Regions from separate parts of the Thermoanaerobacterium aotearoense genome, predicted to be linked through region 3. Evidence: riboswitches for the same ligand, from Rfam matches in the RefSeq annotation. Region 3 holds a riboswitch; each other region holds the start of a gene.
The links. A riboswitch is a leader RNA that binds a small molecule or an ion and turns the genes downstream of it on or off. The one in region 3 is predicted to bind S-adenosylmethionine.
Positions count from the first base shown of each region.

Region 1: linked by a shared signal. The riboswitch ahead of GSH73_RS09720 (homocysteine synthase) and the one ahead of GSH73_RS03325 (methionine ABC transporter ATP-binding protein) in region 3 are both predicted to bind S-adenosylmethionine.
Region 2: linked by a shared signal. The riboswitch ahead of metK (methionine adenosyltransferase) and the one ahead of GSH73_RS03325 (methionine ABC transporter ATP-binding protein) in region 3 are both predicted to bind S-adenosylmethionine.

Region 1 is NZ_CP047602.1:1,935,603-1,941,927, forward strand. Features, by position in the region: gene GSH73_RS09715 (PspA/IM30 family protein) at 1-197, opposite strand, end outside; gene GSH73_RS09720 (homocysteine synthase) at 326-1,618, opposite strand; SAM riboswitch class I at 1,752-1,854, opposite strand; gene polX (DNA polymerase/3'-5' exonuclease PolX) at 1,928-3,634, opposite strand; gene cysK (cysteine synthase A) at 3,969-4,901, opposite strand; gene copZ (copper chaperone CopZ) at 5,061-5,285, opposite strand; gene GSH73_RS09740 (geranylgeranyl reductase family protein) at 5,379-6,325, opposite strand, start outside.
Region 2 is NZ_CP047602.1:579,690-586,014, forward strand. Features, by position in the region: gene GSH73_RS02720 (phosphodiester glycosidase family protein) at 1-509, opposite strand, end outside; tRNA gene GSH73_RS02725 (tRNA-Pro) at 803-878, shown strand; tRNA gene GSH73_RS02730 (tRNA-Val) at 884-959, shown strand; tRNA gene GSH73_RS02735 (tRNA-Tyr) at 1,005-1,090, shown strand; gene GSH73_RS02740 (peroxiredoxin) at 1,314-1,814, shown strand; gene GSH73_RS02745 (rubrerythrin family protein) at 1,834-2,337, shown strand; SAM riboswitch class I at 2,466-2,567, shown strand; gene metK (methionine adenosyltransferase) at 2,643-3,833, shown strand; gene GSH73_RS02755 (HD-GYP domain-containing protein) at 3,940-4,539, opposite strand; gene GSH73_RS02760 (hypothetical protein) at 4,763-5,359, shown strand; gene recD2 (SF1B family DNA helicase RecD2) at 5,406-6,325, shown strand, end outside.
Region 3 is NZ_CP047602.1:685,902-692,226, reverse strand. Features, by position in the region: gene GSH73_RS03350 (PTS sugar transporter subunit IIA) at 1-121, opposite strand, end outside; gene GSH73_RS03345 (PTS sugar transporter subunit IIC) at 192-1,511, opposite strand; gene GSH73_RS03340 (PTS sugar transporter subunit IIB) at 1,523-1,849, opposite strand; gene GSH73_RS03335 (hypothetical protein) at 1,856-2,098, opposite strand; gene GSH73_RS03330 (BglG family transcription antiterminator) at 2,100-4,184, opposite strand; SAM riboswitch class I at 4,398-4,498, shown strand; gene GSH73_RS03325 (methionine ABC transporter ATP-binding protein) at 4,573-5,595, shown strand; gene GSH73_RS03320 (methionine ABC transporter permease) at 5,582-6,259, shown strand; gene GSH73_RS03315 (MetQ/NlpA family ABC transporter substrate-binding protein) at 6,274-6,325, shown strand, end outside.

The DNA.
Region 1 (6,325 bases), 1.2 Mb from region 3:
ATATTGATGCCGCTTAATTCATTTTCTAATTTTTTCTTTAATGTTGCCACATCTATCATAGATTTTTTTATTTTAGATAAATTTTCTCTCATCTCTACTAATGAGTAATTTAAAGTGTCTTCAGGATCCTCCATCTTTTCTACTATGTCATTTGCTTTAGCTCTAAAAATATTAGATATGCGTTTTACTAAACTCATAATTAATCTCTCCTTTACAATTTTATATTTTAATATTACCTTAAAAATGTGAAGATCTTGTGAAAAATATCTATTTTGCTAAAAAATATCAAGAGCCCTCTTCTATTGTGAAGAAAGCTCTATAATATTTATTCTGCTGCTTTTTTAAGTGCTTGGTCAAGGTCATACAATATGTCGTCGATGTCTTCTATGCCTATCGAAAGTCTTATTTGGTCAGGAGTTACACCTGCTAATGCCAATTCTTCCTCACTTAATTGGGAATGTGTCGTGCTTGCTGGATGAATTACCAAAGACTTTGCGTCACCAACATTAGCCAGCAATGAGAATAATTCAAGGCTGTTTATGAATTTGATTCCAGCATTTATTCCACCTTTTATTCCAAATGTCAATATCGCTCCAGCACCTTTCGGCAAGTATTTCTTTGCAAGTTCATGGTATTTGTTTTCTTTAAGCCCGGGATAGTTTACCCACGTCACATTTGGATTTTTTGCCAAGAATTCTGCTACTTTTTGTGCATTTTCTACATGCCTTTGGACTCTTAATGACAAAGTTTCCAATCCTTGTAAAAACAAAAATGCATTGAACGGGCTTAATGATGCACCAGTATCTCTTAAAAGCTGTACCCTTAACTTTGTAATATATGCGGCCGGTCCAAATGATTCAACGTATTTAAGTCCATGGTAGCTGGAATCTGGTTCTACAAATTCAGGGAATCTTCCGCTTCCTGCCCAATCAAATTTTCCTGAATCTACTATTACTCCGCCTATTGACGTCCCGTGGCCTCCTATAAATTTTGTAGCTGAATGTACTACTATATCTGCTCCGTATTCAAACGGACGGAAGAGATATGGCGTTGCAAATGTATTGTCTACGATAAGTGGTATTTTATTCTCATGGGCTATTTTCGCTATAGCCTCGAAATCAGGTATATTTATCCCGGGATTTCCTATTGTCTCTATATACAATGCCTTTGTTCTGTCTGTTATTGCACTTCTAAAATTTTCTGGATCATCTGGATCTACAAACGTCGTTTTAATGCCAAGTTTAGGCAGTGTCAAAGCAAATAGATTGTATGTTCCACCGTATAATGTGCTGGCAGATACTATTTCATCGCCTGCACCTGCTATATTTAAAATAGCGTATGTTATAGCAGCAGAGCCAGAAGCTGTCGCAACAGCACCAACACCGCCTTCTAAGGCTGCTATTCTCTTTTCAAATACATCATTAGTTGGATTCATAATTCGTGTGTAAATATTACCTGGTTCTTTAAGGCTAAATAAAGAAGCGGCATGTTCAGTATCTTTAAATATATACGACGATGTTTGATAAATTGGCACTGCCACTGCACCTGTAGTTGGATCTGGTTCTTGCCCCGCATGTACCTGCAATGTGTCAAATTTTAACTTTCTTTCTTCACTCATCTAAATCTCTCCTCTATTTTAATTTAATTTTAAAAAATTGAAATGCTCTTTCTTTACAATTCACCCCTCTTCACTTTTTTAGAATATTAAAAAGCCCTCTTCGATGTAGAAGAGGGCTAAATTTACGCCGCTCCTCTCATCTCTCAGGTTTCCCTGCAGGATTTGGCACCAAACGCATAATATATGCCGGTTGCCGGGTTTCATCGGGCCAGTCCCTCCACCACTCTTGATAAGAGGTTTCATATTCTATTTTATTTTTATTTATATTAACACTTTAAATCATTAATGTCAATATGTTTTCTTGGAATTTTATTTTAAAACCATTTTTAATTCATCAAAATCATACGTATTTATCACATCTTTCGCTTCAAGCCAGCCTTTACGAGCAATGCCTATACCATATTTTACATCATCAAGCCCTTCTATCCTATGTGCATCTGGACAGATTGCAAATTTTACACCTTTTTCTTTTGCATATTTTATGTATCTCCAATCAATATCCAGTCTATAAGGGCTCGAATTTATTTCAATTATTTTGCCATATTCAGCAGCACTATCTATAACTTTATACACATCGATGTCATAACCATCTCTTGCAAGGAGGAGTCTCCCTGTCATGTGTCCAATGATTTTTGTGTATCTATTTTTTATAGCTTTTATTATTCTCTCTGTCATGTCGTCTTTGTTCATTTTAAAGTTGGAATGAACAGATGCGATGACAAAGTCAAATCTTCTCAATATATCTTCGTCATAATCAAGAGAGCCATCTCTTAATATATCAGATTCTATGCCTTTTAATATCTTTATATCACTGTATTTGCTATTCAATTCATCTATTTCATCCAATTGCCTTAAAACATCTTCTTCTTTAAGTCCATTCGCATAAAATGCAGATTTACTGTGATCTGTGATACCAATGATTTTATAACCGCGATCTCTTGCCGCATTCACCATCTCAAAAAGTGTATTTGCACCATCGCTGTATATCGTATGTACATGAAAAACCCCTTTGATGTCTTTTTCCTCTATTAATACTGGAAGTAGCCCTTTTTCCGCTGCTTCAATTTCACCCATATTTTCACGAAGTTCTGGAGGAATATACGATAAATTGAGACTATTAAATATCTCTTCTTCATCACGGCATTTAATAGGCAGTTCATCTTTAAATAGACCATATTCGTTCATCTTTATTCCCATTTGCTTTGCCCTATGCCTCATAGCTGTATTATGCTCTTTGCTGCCTGTAAAATGGTGCAATGCATATGGAAATTCTTCATCTTTGACAACCCTTAAGTCTACATTTATGCCAGATCTCAATGTTATGCTGGTCTTAGTTTCACCCTTAGCTACAATATCCCTTATACCTTCATATTTTGTAAATACATCCATAAGCTTCTCAGGGCTTTCTGTGGTAGCAAGAACATCTATGTCCTTAACTATCTCTTTTCTTCGCCTTAAACTTCCAGCAATCTCGCATCTTATTGTCAATCCACTATCAACAAGGTATTGTTTTAATGATGTAGCCTCTATATATGCATCCATAAATAGATGCTTACCACTAAACTGTTTTATAAATTGTATGCCTTCCAAGATTTTTTTCTGCGTCTTTTCACCAAATCCCGGCAATTCTACAAGTCTATTTTCAATACAGGCATATTCCAGCTCACCAACCGTCTTTATATCAAGTTTGTCATACAATGTTTTTATCTTTTTAGGTCCAAGACCTGGTATTTTTAACATCTCAATGAGGCCCTCAGGTATTGATGCTTTAAGATTTTCGTAGTATTCAAGTCTACCTGTAGTAACAAGCTCAGTAAGCTTTTTATTAATCGCATCACCTATACCCTTTACATCTTTTAATCTATCTTCTTTTATTAATTTTTCAATATCGTCATCAAGGACTTCTATTGTACGAGCAGCATTATAATACGCTCTCGACTTAAAAGGATTTTCACCCTTTAATTCTAATAAAAGCCCTATTTCATTAAGTATATTGACAACGGTTTTCTTATCCACACTCATCACATCTCTATATTTTAATATCACCCAACCTAAATAATTGCCGATGTATTCTTAATATATTATATCATTTTAACTGTAAAACAAAAATAATAAAGTATGGTTCATGTGTAAACCATACTTTGATTTATAGTTTGTTTACTTTTCTATCCTAAAGATAGTTATAAAAATTACAGCTAATATTGAGCATACTCCATCATTTACAACCTTGACATTGTCTTGCATTATTGGCAAAATCAGAAAGCCCAAAAGTTCTCATTTAGATTTTTGAGTTTTGCTGTAAAAGTCAGGGTATTATACCATTTTATTCCTCTATGTTAAAGTATTTTGTTCAATCTTGGTACAATGATGTGGAAAGGTATCTTTCCCCTGTATCAGGAAGCAATACGACTATCGTCTTGCCTTTGTTTTCTGGCCTCTTTGCAATCTGAGTCGCTGCAAATGCGGCTGCACCTGATGATATGCCAACTAATAAGCCTTCAGATTTTGCCAATGCCCTTGAAGTTTCAAATGCTTCATTGTTCTTGACTTGGTATATTTCATCAATGATCTCTCTATTCAAAACATCAGGCACAAATCCAGCTCCTATTCCTTGTATCTTATGCGGGCCAGGTTTTCCACCAGATAAAACTGGAGAATCAGCAGGCTCAACTGCTACAATCTTTACATCAGGTTTTCTTGATTTTAAAACTTCACCAACACCTGTTATTGTCCCACCTGTGCCAATGCCTGCAACAAATATATCTACATTGCCATCAGTGTCTCTCCATATTTCTTCTGCTGTCGTCTTTCTGTGTATCTCTGGATTGACGGGATTTTTAAACTGTTGCGGTATAAATGCATTGCCATACTGTTTAGCCAACTCTTCAGCTTTTCTCACAGCTCCAGACATGCCTTCTGGACCAGGTGTCAACACTATTTCAGCGCCAAGCGCTTTAAGCAAATTTCTTCTTTCAATGCTCATGGTTTCAGGCATAGTCAATATTAATCTGTATTTTTTAGCCGCTGCAACAAAAGCCAATGCTATTCCTGTATTGCCGCTTGTTGGCTCAATTATAACAGTGTCTTTATTTATAAGCCCTTTTTCTTCTGCATCCTTTATCATAGCATATCCGATTCTGTCCTTTACACTGCTTAACGGATTAAAATACTCTAATTTTGCTATAAGCCTTGCTTCAATGTTATTTTCTTTATTGTAGTTTGACAATTCTAATAGCGGCGTATTGCCTATTAAATCCGTAAGATTTTTTGCAATCTTTGACATTGTATCCTCTCCTTTTAAAATATACTATTCCGATTGGATTTTATGTATTTATTATATATCAAATGAAGCTTTTTGTAAACAACATTTTTCAATTTTATTATACATTAAACATAAAAAAATAACCGCATTAGCGGTTAATTAATCATATAATAAAAAATATTAAGCTTCATATCCTGCATCAATTATCGCTTTTTTCATGTCATCTATAGTAACTTTTTTAGGATCGTATGTTACGGTGACATTGGCCTTATCTAAGTCTACTGTCGCTTTTGACACTCCATCAAGGCCTTTTAATGCTTTTTCTACAGTCATTTTGCAATGATTGCACGACATACCTCTTACATCGATCGTCACAGTTTCACCTTTTGGACCAAATAAACTCATGTTTAAACTCTCCTTTCTATACTCATAAGGGGTATTACCTATACATAGTTTAATTTAACTGAACATGAAAGTCAATTATTTTATGATATCATCTCATTCTACTTTGATTTTCGTCTTAGAGTTCATTATACGCAGTGAATACATTGGAACCTTTACCTTAAAATTCTTATATGTATTATCACCCATCATTATATCTACAAAGTATGATAGCACATTAGGAAAATGCCTTACAGATTTCTCTATGAAGTCCATATTATTGTATGTGAATTGCGCTAATCTGTATGCCCAACCGATATCTGGCACAATTTCTCTATTGAGTCTAAGAGTGTATTCATTCAATCCACATTCTCCATCGAAATGCTTTTTTATAACGTCAAAAGAGATGTCTGCAGTAAGCAAAGCATTGTATATCCCTTCACCTGTAAATGGATCGGCAAGCCTTGTAGCATCTCCAATTAGTATTACTTTATCATCATTAAATACCCCATCGCTTCCATCAGGAAACGACAATTGATGACCGTAAATTTTACAGTCTTTTATATTTTCGTCCACATTTCCCTCTATCATTTTAGACAGTATTTCCTTTATATTTGAAATTTTATTTAAAAAAGTCCCGACACCAATAGACAATCTATCACCTTTAGGAAATACCCATCCATATCCATATTTTATCGCATTAAAATCCACCACAACTTTTCCTTTTAATCCATCTATTAAGCTATTATCGACATATACTTCACCTTCAAGCGCTATACCTTTTTTACCGTTTATTAATCTTGTTTTATAAGCCACGTTGCTGTTTATCCCATCTGCACCTACTAAAATCTTCGTTTCATATTCGCCTTTGTCTGTCATCACAACAAGACTTTTTCCATTATCATAAAAGTCATAAAATGTTTCCCCATCATGTATTTCACACCCGTAATAAGCTGCCATATCGATCAAATATTTGTCAAATTTAACCCTGTCTACCTGATATATTATAGGTTCATCGGTTTGTAAAACAGTCTGTTTGCCGTTTGGAAATTTAAAGACAATTT
Region 2 (6,325 bases), 110 kb from region 3:
CTTACAGGAATTTGACTGCCGTCAGGGAGTGTTATGCTAAGAGAAGTGCTTTTCCAATAGCCTATTGATGGCACGTTGTTTTTATCTATGGCAAATGTAGCATAATTTCCCTGATAGTATGGAACGGTTAAAAGATTTCCATCTTTGACTGATGCTCCTACGATAAACCCTTGCTTCGTGTCAAAAAAATCACCGTTTACTGCGGCTATAGCACCGTTGCCATTTGCCATGTCTTCCACATCCATTCTGTCTTTAAAACCCGATGGATTAAAGATAGTGGATATTGATGTATTATTGTCGCTTAAGTCCACATCTAACACATTGATATTGATGAAACCATCTGTTGTGAAATATGTAATGTTTTTTTCTGTAACTCCTCTACTTAATATTTGCTGGCTTTCATTTGAAGTTATTACGGTGTAGGCATCTGCAGCAATACCATTCATAAAAATCGATGAAAAAATAATTATTGAAGATAGACACATGCTTATAACTTTTCGGTATTTCAAAAAAATCCCTCCTATGTATTTTCAAATGTTTTTATGAAAATTTATCATCAGCAGCATATAACCATATTGTACCTTTTGTATATTACAGTCGTGTTACAATTTCATAAAATAAAAATAAAAACTAATATTATTATTGCCTAAATTGCGTATAATGATTATAAAAGATAAATGGAGTATAAGCGAAAAACATCGAAAAAATGCCAAATTAACTGATATAAACCGGCTAAAATGAGGAATAATAAATCTTGTGAAATTAATAGATTTAAACTATAATCAAATATGTCGCGAGACGCCGGGGTGTAGCGCAGTTGGTAGCGCACGTGCTTTGGGAGCATGGGGTCGGGGGTTCGAGTCCCTCCACCCCGACCATGATTGGTCGTATAGCTCAGCTGGGAGAGCACCTGCCTTACAAGCAGGGGGTCATAGGTTCGAGCCCTATTGCGACCACCATTTCTATTTGTGAATATTTTTTACGCATTAAAATAAAATAATCATGGAGGGATACCCAAGTGGCTAAAGGGGGCAGACTGTAAATCTGTTGGCTGGTGCCTTCGATGGTTCGAATCCATCTCCCTCCACCATGAATAGAAGGCTAAGTGGCCTTTTTTTTATTTTCTCTTCAAAATTTTCTATCCACGATAATTTTCAAAAACATCGATAAAAAAATTTCCAAATCCTATTGACTTAAAAAATAAATGATGTATAATAATACTTGTGAAGGGAAAATAGTTATTAATAGAAATAAAATATTAATAGCTTATCCGATGTGATAATTGACTAAGAATAGATGAGAGGTGGGTACATATGTCGTTGGTAGGTAAAAAAGCTCCTGACTTTAAGTTAGATAGCACAAAAGGTCAAATATCTTTAAGTGATTATAAAGGAAAATGGGTAGTGCTTTTCTTTTATCCACTGGATTTTTCATCAGTATGTTCAACTGAGATACCGGAGTTTAATAGGATGAAGCCGGAGTTTGACAAACTTAATGCTGAACTATTAGGCATCAACACAGATAGTGTTTATTCACATAAGGCGTGGATAGATAGCCTTGGTGGCGTTGATTTTCCGCTTTTATCTGATTACAACAAGGAAGTCACAAAGCAGTATGGCATTCTCATCGAAGATGCCGGCATAGCATTAAGAGCCGCATTTATCATTAACCCCGAAGGAATTGTTGATTATGAAGTTGTACATGAGCCAGTAATCGGCAGAAATGTCGATGAAATATTGAGAGTGCTTAATGCACTTCAAACAGGTCATGCTTGCCCTGTTGGTTGGAAACCAGGGGACAAAGTATTAGATTAAAAAAGGAGGAGATTTTGAAATGAGAGAAATGACGACAAAAAATCTAAGCGATGCTTACGCAGGTGAAAGCCAGGCTCACATGAGGTATCAAATTTTTGCTGATGTGGCTGAAAAGGAGGGTAAGCCAAACATAGCAAAGCTTTTTAGAGCCATATCTTATGCCGAATTAGTCCATGCCACAAATCACTACAAGACACTGGGAGAGGTAAAAGACACAGTATCAAACCTTGACAAGGCTATAGCAGGTGAGACATTTGAAGTAGAAGAAATGTATCCTGCGTATAAAGCCGTAGCAGATTTGCAGGAAGAAAAATCTGCAGATAAAAGCTTCAATTATGCTCTTGAAGCTGAAAAACTACATGCAAAGATGTATACAGATGCAAAAGCTGCTGCACTTAAAAATGAAGACATAGCTATTTCTAAAGTGTACATTTGCCCTGTTTGCGGATATACGGCAATTGATACGGCTCCAGAAAAATGCCCGGTTTGTGGTGCTCCAAGAGATAAGTTTGTTGTTTTCTAAAAGGCATAAAACCCCTTCATTATCATATATCAACTTTAAAGTGCTTGATTGCCATCAAGCACTTTTTTAATTTTCAATTGACTTATTAGTTGCACTGTGATATTATATTTAAAGTTAAATAAGCGAAACTCTTATCAAGAGAGGTGGAGGGAAGAGCCCTATGAAGCCCGGCAACCTGTCTTACGACAAGGTGCTAATTCTCGCAGAAGTTTACTTCTGAAAGATGAGGGTGGATGTGCCTCTTCTTTTGGAGAGGTTTTATTTTGTTTTAGGTCTTTTATGTGATTTAAAAAAGGAGGATACAGATGAAAAAGTATTTTACTTCAGAATCAGTTACTGAAGGACATCCAGATAAAATTTGCGATCAGATATCTGATGCTATTGTAGATGAGATCTTAAAAAATGATCCTTATGCGAGGATAGCCTGCGAGACTGCCGTTACAACAGGTATGGTATTGGTGATGGGGGAAATATCTACAAAATGCTACGTCGACATACCAAAAATCGCAAGAAAGGTCATAGAGGAGATAGGGTATACTCGAGCAAAGTACGGTTTTGATGCTGATACATGTTCTGTGCTTACTTCAATAGATGAACAGTCTCCAGATATAGCATTGGGAGTTGATAAGGCACTGGAAGTAAAAAAAGGCATTTCCCACGATGAGCTTGAAGAACAAGGCGCTGGAGACCAAGGGATGATGTTTGGATACGCATGCACAGAGACGCCTGAGCTTATGCCTCTTCCAATATCATTAGCACACAGGCTTGCCCGCAGATTAGCGGAAGTAAGGAAAAATGGCACTTTAGATTATCTAAGGCCTGATGGCAAGACACAAGTGACGATTGAGTACGTTGACGATGTGCCAAAGAGAGTTGACTCAATCGTTGTGTCGACACAGCATTCACCAGATGTGGATCATGATAAGATTGAAAATGACGTAAAAGAGTATGTAATAAAACCCATTGTTCCACCAGAGCTTATTGATGATGACACGAAGATATATGTAAATCCGACAGGGCGATTTGTAGTCGGTGGACCACAAGGAGATAGCGGCCTTACGGGAAGAAAGATAATAGTAGACACTTATGGTGGATATGCAAGGCACGGCGGTGGCGCTTTTTCTGGCAAAGATCCATCTAAAGTAGACAGGTCTGCTGCGTACGCTGCAAGGTATGTAGCTAAAAACATCGTGGCTGCTGGACTTGCTGAAAAGTGTGAAGTTCAATTGGCATATGCAATAGGCGTAGCTACACCGTTAGAAGTCAATGTAGATACATTTGGCACTGGAAAAATACCTGACGAAGAAATATCTGAAATAGTTAAAAAAGTATTTGATTTAAGACCTGCTGCTATCATAAGAGATCTTGATCTAAGAAGGCCTATTTATAGACAAGTTGCAGCATATGGACATTTTGGCCGCACAGACCTCGATCTTACATGGGAGAGAACTGATAGAGCTGAAATACTGAAAAAACTTGCTTTCAATAAACAATAATTTTAAAGCCCGGAGTATCCTCCGGGCTTTGCGGCTTGTATATTTATATTTATAGCCGCGGTTTTTATAAAAATTGTACGCTCCGCTACTTTTATTATAGCATAAATTAAATGGCGATTCCATTGTTTTTAGTTTCTTTTTCAAAAATTTGGCTGTTTGTTTTAACCACATTTTCTAATGCGGAAACAAGCATTTGGTTGTACTTTGCATCACACTCTCTTAAATCACGTATTGCCTCAATGGTGCTTTTAGCTTTTCTGTATTGCCTATCGTTTGTCATCGCATCAAAGGAATCGCATACTGCCACGATCTGAGAGCCAAATGGAATGATTTTTAGTCCATAAGGATAGCCAGTTCCATCTAATCTTTCGTGATGATATAGCACAATAGGCGTTAAATATGCAAGCGGTGTTAAAGCCTCTAACATATCTGCGCCGTATTTGGGATGCAATTTCATGGTGTCGTATTCCAATTCTGTAAGTTTGTCTGGTTTTGCAAGAATATTAATTGGAATCATCACTTTGCCTATGTCGTGCAGCAATGCGCCCTTATATATCGTTATTTTTTCCTTCATATTGAGTCGCATCATGTTTGCTACATTGTATGACAATTTTGCGACTCTGATGCTGTGCTTGTACGTTTCGTAATGGTAGTTTCTTAGCGATATCAAAAGATGCGACATCAATTTTTCTTCGTTATAATTCATCTTCATTTTTCCCCTTTTTTCGACAATTAATATTATATTATAAATTTTTATAACAGTCAATAATTTCATCTGATGTAATAAAATTCAAAAAAAAAAAAAAAAAAAAAAAAAAAAAAAAAAAAAAAAATTCGGAAAATTGATTAACTTCATATCCATATATTGACTTTGAAGTTGTTATTTTATATAATAAGTACAAACATTAGTTCGTAAAGGAGTAATGGAGATGAAGGACTTTGATATACCTGATGTGTACCTTGCCATCTTGCCTTCTTATATTGATGAGTACGGAGATGGGACGGAATTGATAGACTTAAATGGCAATGTATCGCGAATAAAATGCAGTGTCAAAAGTTGCCTGAAAAAGACTTTGAAAAAGTATGCTGTAGATTTAAGCGCCATAAAAGAAAAGTACGCAAAAAGCCTTGGCATAAAGAATACTTTTCCAATTCCTTTAGCTTCTAACTTTACGCTTGTTCAATTAAAAGTTAGAATTCCAAAGGTAGCAAAGGATGTATCTTACGGATATGTGTGCTATGAGAAGATAAATAAGATCGACGAATATTCTGCGTATTGCGTTGTAAACATTGATGACAGCAAGATAAAAGTTTATCAAAAGAAGATTACAATCGAAAAGCATTTGAGGGATGCTGCCATGATGAAGACTTTTTTTGCTAATTTAAGTCCATTAAATTTTGAAAGCGACAGGTCTGTGTACAACCTTCCAGCGACGAAAGCGGATATAGCTCTTTTGTATGAAGAAATCGTAAAGATAAAGTATAAAATCGAACAGAAAGATGATACGCACTTCAAATATCCATAAAAATAATATACAATTGTAAATAGAAAATAAAAAAGTAGGGATAAGAATGGTTGAAATAATAGGTACTGTTGAGGAAATAATTTTTAAAAACGAACAAAGTGGGTATGCTGTATTAGAACTTAATTCAAAGAAGGATACTATTACAGTAGTAGGATATATGCCTTATGTTGGAATAGGTGAAACGCTTAAAGTTGAAGGCGAGTGGATGGTGCATCCTGACTACGGGGAACAGGTGAAGGTTTCAAAGTACGAGACAATAGCGCCGTCAACATTGTATGGCATGGAAAGATTTTTGTCGTCTGGGCTCATAAGAGGTATAGGACCTGTCATGGCAAAAAAAATCGTCTCAAAATTCGGCGTGGATTCTATAAATGTCATAGAATCTCATCCGGAAAAGTTATTGGATATACCTGGGATAGGCGAAGAAAGGGTAAAGATGATATCAGAATCTTATGAGCAGCAGAAGACATTGAGAGATGTGATGGTTTTTTTACAAGGCTATGGCATTTCTACTACCAATGCGATAAAAATATACAGGCAGTACGGTGATGATTCTATAGATCTTATAAAGCAAAATCCGTACAGACTATCGGATGAAATTTTCGGAATTGGCTTTAGAACGGCTGATAAGATAGCTCGAGCAATGGGTGTTGATACGCATTCTGGATACAGGATTTCATCTGGCACAAAGTACGTGTTGATGCAGTACGCATCAAATGGCCATACGTATGTGCCGCTGGAACTTTTGCTTAAAGAAACCGCGAGACTTCTTGATGTATCAGAAGAAGAAGTTTATGATTCGCTGGTTCTTTTGGTACAAAGCGAAAAAGTGAAATTTGAGACATTTGAGGATGGCTCACATGGTGTATATTACATACCGTATTTTGTGGCTGAAAACAACACTGCAGATAAGATTTTAAACATGACGCTGACAGATGTAAAGCCTGAGGATATCGACATTGAAAA
Region 3 (6,325 bases):
CTAGATGCTTCTCGGCAGATTCAAAATCCCCTTTTTCTGCTGCATCTAATGCTTCATACGCCTCGCCTCTGGCGTTTCCGCCGTGCAAGACCAAATTGTATATAATTTGCTCTAATTCCATCAAAGGGTTTCTCCTTATATATTTTTAATTATTTTTCCTCAATCTCTCTTTCATTCTTCTATATTTTTAATTATTTTTCCTCAAGCTCTCTTTCATTCTTCAAAAGCTGTGCTTCATACATTTTGAAGAATGGGTAGTATATGATACCTGCTACAATCAGGTTTACAAGCTGTAGAATCGGTCCTCTCCAGTCAAGACCACTTGATATGAAACCACCTATAAACACAGGAACTGTAAATGGAAGCTGGTACAATGGTCCTGTTACTAAGTGGAAATGGAATGCGATGTAGTTTATCGTCACAACCGCTGCAGGTGCAATTATAAATGGTATCATCAATATAGGATTCAAAACTATTGGAGCACCGAAAATAAGCGGTTCATTTATATTGAATATAGCAGGAATAAGCTCTGCTGTACCTATCGTCTTAAGCTGTTTTGATGCTGAGAACAAGAACATTATGACAAGAGGCCATGTTGTACCTGAACCTCCAAGGTGTGTGAACATGTGGAAGAATGGCTCTGTGACAATACCTGTCATCGGTTGATGTGCATTTAATGCTTTTACATTTGCAGCAAGCTGGCTCATCCAGAAAGGATATGCTATGGATGATACGACATTCATGCCGTGTATTCCAAGCGACCACAAAAGCATCATAAGGATGATTTCAGCTAAAGCTGCCCAGTAGCTATTTGATGCTGCAACAAGCGGCTTAAATAGCTCTATTACCAACTGTGGCAATGTGACTTTGAAGTTAGCCCATACGATCCACTCTACTATCCAAGCTGATACAACCATGACAAACATCGGCACAAGTGCCATAAAGCTTCTTACAACATAAGGTGGTACGGCTTCAGGCATTTTAATGACAAGACCTTGCTTATTGAAGAATCTAACAACAACTGCTGTCAATACACCTATGATTATAGCTACAAATAAACCTTGTCCACCAAGGTAATTTAAAACATCGCCAAAGCTTACCTTTGTAACGTCTGATGCTGGGAACGTCGTAACCAAAAATGCTAACATTGAAATGATACCTGTCATTGCTTCATCAAGATCCCAGCGAGTAGCCAAACTATATGCTGTACCAAAGGCAACCATCAAAGCCATAATGCCAAACGATAAGTTGAAAGGAATCATCAACTGACCAGCAATAGGCTTAATAGCATTAGCCCATGCCACAATAGGGCCCCAATTTGCACCTTCTGCAAGTGGTGGATTAGCTATTATCAGAAACAATGAACCTGTCAATATGACTGGCAATGCAAAACTTGAAAAAGCATCTCTTATAGATTGAAGTATGACATTTTGAGCAATCCTTGCCAGTACAGGCATCAAAGATGACTCCATCCATTTCATAAACCAATTGTTAGTAAGTCTTTCGTTCATCTTATTACCTCCTACGCATCTTTCCCATTTTTCTTAGCAAGCTCGATGATCTGATTCAATATCTTTTTTGCATCCATAAGTGCAAAAGCCTGCATATCAACGATGTCAACAGGAATGCCAAACTTCTCGGCTATTGTCTCTACTTCTTTCTTTAAATGCCTTACCTGTGGCTCTAAAAGAGCAACATCGTATTCTTCAGCTTTCTTCTTGAATTCGCCTGTGCCTCCTGCATCTACTGTCACATCTAAACCTTGTTTTTTTGCTTCATCAGTCACTTTCTTGGCTAATGCGCTTGATGTAGCACCCCAACTGCACAATATAACACCATGTATAGCCATAGTAAATTACCTCCTTTTTTTGTTTTTCTTTTTTATTTCATTTTTTAAATTTTTGTCATATAATTTAAGCATCCTTATCATGTATGCTTGTATAAGAGCAATTCCCGCAATGAAAAATGCACCAAACAAGAGAATCTCTAAGCCATGTGCAAATGTATCATTTACCATAGAATACACAGCAGTTGCAATCCACACTAAAGACAGCATCGTATAGAAAATTTTTCGCTGTTTTACCGAAATACTAAACATTTTAATCACCTACAAGATTTCTTTTTATTTCATCGTAATACTTATCCATCAAGGCTTTCTTGACAATTTCCTTCGCCTCATCAATTTTATCAATCTCATTGAGATTTTTTACCAAGTCTTTGCTTTCAATAAACGAAACACTTAAATCGCCAAGTATTTCTATCCACATCTTGTCATCATCAGGTGCGACCATTAGAAAAGCCGTTTTTATGGTTTCATACTCGTTAATCAAATTTTTCATCTTGACATCGCTTTTCACTTTTCCAAAGATGAGGATTGGCTCAATCAAATCAGATGCTGTACAGTGGTAGATTACAAATCCTTTTCCTGGAAGTATAATCTTTCCGAGGCTTTCTCTACCCAGAAGCTTATCTTCTATCTGCTTTATCTTCTCATTATTAATTCCATCATTACCAGCAAAATCTTCTAAGAAAGAATCTATGATGGCTTTCGAGTTCTTGCCATACACATCTTTAAGCTTAAGGGAATCGCACAGCTCAATTATTCTCTTGCCATACCATGCAATGTGTTCCAACTCTTTGTATCTGTCGCCTATGACTTTTTTCTCCGAAAAGTCCATTATAAAATCTGTGTTTAAGGCGTCTTTCAGCCTTTTCACATCTTCATCTAAAAGAAGCGGATTGACTATTATGGTCTCTTTGTCTTTTACATCTATTGGAATTGTAGATACAATCAAGTCAATATCATCTCTGTCTTTAAAGTCTTTGACTCTCAAGCTTGATACCGTATCTACAATGTTTAATTGCGGAAACATCTGAAGCTTTGACAGAAGCATCCTGGATGTTCCTATGCCGCTGGCACATACGACTAAGATATTGTGCCTTTTCGTCTTGTCACTTTTTCTTGCCATAGATGCACCAAAATGCATCGCAATATAGCCAATTTCGTCATCAGGCACATCAACATTAAGCTTGTCTTTAATCACATTTGCAATAGATATGCATTTTTCAAATAAACCGCTGTACCTTTCTTTGATGTCTTTTATTAACGGATTTCTAATAGCAAGGCCCATGCGAAGTCTGAAAATAGTAGGCCTTAAGTGCGTCTTTAAACCACTTAAAAGCATCGTATCGTCTTTAAAATTAGTGCCAAATTCATCTTCTGCAACACTGATCATTTCATGCAGTATTTCATTTAACAGCTCGTCATTTACGTCTTCGGTATTTGCCCTATATCTTGCGCCCTGTAAATGAATCGTTATATAACCGATTTCATCTTCAGGAATAGAAATATCAAATTCTTCTTCCAGAAATCCAGCGAGCATTTCCGCAAACTTGTACTCATCTGACTTCTTAAGCTCATAAAGGCTTTCAGTACCTATTTTTATCTTTTCGCCTTCTTTTATTCTTTTTAAAGCCAATGCCAAATGCACTGTAAGCCCCATGTAGGAGCTTTCGGCTAACTCGTAATCAAGAGACTTCTCCAATTTCTGTATGGCCTTTTCTATCTTTAGAACCGTATCGTAGTCTATAAGCCTGAGTAATCTATCATTTATGTCTTCACTAAGCTTGTTTATATTATTGTACCCTTTATTTAAAAACTCAATTAGGTCTTTTGTCTCTACATTGTCGTATAAAAAATTTATTATAGCCCTTCTTATATTGCTTTCATCGCCTTTTACGTATATGCCAACGCCAGGTTTAGTTACAATTGTAACATTTTGCTTATTTAGCCACTTATCAATCTCTTTGATGTCATAGCTTATTGTCGCAGTAGTCACATTGTACTCTTTAGCAAAGTACTCAAGCTTTACAGGTTCTTTCATCTGCAAAAGCTCAGACAATATCAATTTTCGCCTTTTGTCAGCATCAATGCTTGGCCTATACCCTATTACGTCAAATTTGAATTTTTCAATATCGCTATCAGTTCCCTCTAAGACTAATATACCATCGTCATTTTTAAGCCTTAAATTGTATCCTTTTATATACTCATTTATGGCATTTATTTCCCTGTAAACAGTCCTTTTGCTTAACTTGTATAAAACGACGATATCGTCTAGACTGGAAACTTCTTTCGAAAGAACCCTTTTGAAAATTTCTAATTGGCGCCTACTTAACTCTTTCATAAATATTTGTCCTTTCGTCTACGACAAATTATTAATAAGTTAACTTATCTTTCATCTTAATTATAACCAATTTATTAACTAAATCAACACAAACTTGTGAATACACTGTCAGATTCATTGTGACAAAAATTTAATACTGTCGAATGAAAATTTTGCTTGACTTTTCAACATCTATCCTATATAATCATTTTAACAACTAAAAACGAAATTATTCTCTTATCCAGAGAGGTGGAGGGACTGGCCCGATGAAACCCGGCAACCGGCACGTATGTGCAATGGTGCCAATTCCTGCAGCGATTGCTGAGAGATGAGAGAGGACGAAACCTCTTTCATTGGAGGTTTTTTTTATTGCTTTTTTAAATTACATTTGTGAAAAGAAGGTGAAGATTTGATCGAAATAAAAAATTTAAGCAAAGTTTACAGCACAAGCGGAAAAGACGTAGTGGCTTTAAAAGACATCAACTTAACCATAAGCGATGGTGAAATTTACGGCATAATGGGTTTAAGCGGCGCAGGAAAATCATCATTGATAAGATGCATCAACATGCTGGAAAAACCCACATCTGGCAGCATATTGATAAACGGCGTAGAAATGACAAAGCTAAAGCCAAAAGAACTGAGAAATATGAGAAAGAAGATTGGCATGATATTTCAGCATTTCAATCTTCTGATGAACTCTACAGTGTATGAAAACATAGCATTTCCTCTTAAGATCTCGAAAGTCAGCGACTCTGTCATAAAAAAGCGCGTTGATGAGTTGCTGGATGTAGTAGATTTAAAAGACAAAAAATACGCATATCCTTCGCAGTTGTCTGGAGGTCAAAAACAGCGTGTAGGCATTGCAAGGGCTTTAGCAAATAACCCAGACATAATTCTATCTGATGAAGCCACATCCGCTTTAGACCCCACCACGACAGAATCCATTTTAAATCTTTTAAAGAACATAAACAAGCAATACGGAATTACAATCGTGGTGATAACTCACGAAATGTCTGTCATAAGAAATCTGTGCGACAAAGTGGCAGTCTTAGAAGACGGTAGAATAATCGAGGAAGGAAATGTAATAGACATCTTTTCAAATCCTTCAACAGAAACGTCTAAGAGATTTTTAAAAGATATGATAGCTGAACTTCCGCCAGATATATTGCTTGATGACGAAAATCCAAACGAGGAAATCTTAAGATTATCGTTTTTTGACAGCAGCAGCAATCAGCCTGTCATATCCCACATGATAAAAAATTTTGATGTTGAAGTTAATATCATTTCTGGAAATATCGAAAGGGTGCAAAACTCACAAATAGGAAATCTCCTAATAAAAATAAGTGGTGAAGAAAACTCCATAAAAGATGCGATAAAATTCTTAGAAAATAATGGTCTTAGAATAGAGGTGCTTAAAAATGGTATCGTCTAATGCATTGCAATATCTGTTAAACTTGTGGCAGCTTATGGAAGAGCCTCTTTGGGAATCTTTATACATGGTATTTTTCTCAACGCTTTTCTCAGTAATCATAGGAATGCCTCTTGGCATAATACTCGTCATAACTGATAAAGGTCATATAAAGGAAAATCTAAAGTTAAATCAGATATTAGGTACTGTGATCAATGTCATGAGATCTGTGCCATTCATAATTCTCATAATCGCGATCTTCCCATTGGCAAGGCTTATAGTTGGCACAACTATAGGACCTACTGCAGCCATAGTGCCACTGTCCATTGCAGCGGCACCATTTGTGGCAAGAGTTATAGAGTCATCCCTAAAAGAAGTAGACTGGGGCGTCATTGAAGCATCTATATCAGTTGGCGCTTCAATACCACAGATAATATTTAAAGTCATGATTCCAGAATCATTGCCATCGCTTGTACTGGGAATAACCCTTACAGTGATAAACATCTTAGGGTATTCTGCTATGGCAGGTGCTATCGGAGGAGGTGGTTTAGGAGATCTCGCTATAAGATATGGGTATCAAAGGTTTCAGACAGATGTGCTTATTGCCACAATCATCGTCTTAATAATCTTTGTAGAAATCGTGCAAAGAATAGGAAACTATCTCGCAAAAAAAGTTGATAAAAGATGAAAGGATGGTATGTAATGAAAAAATCATTGTTATTTCTCACGCTTATATTAACATTTGCATTTATCT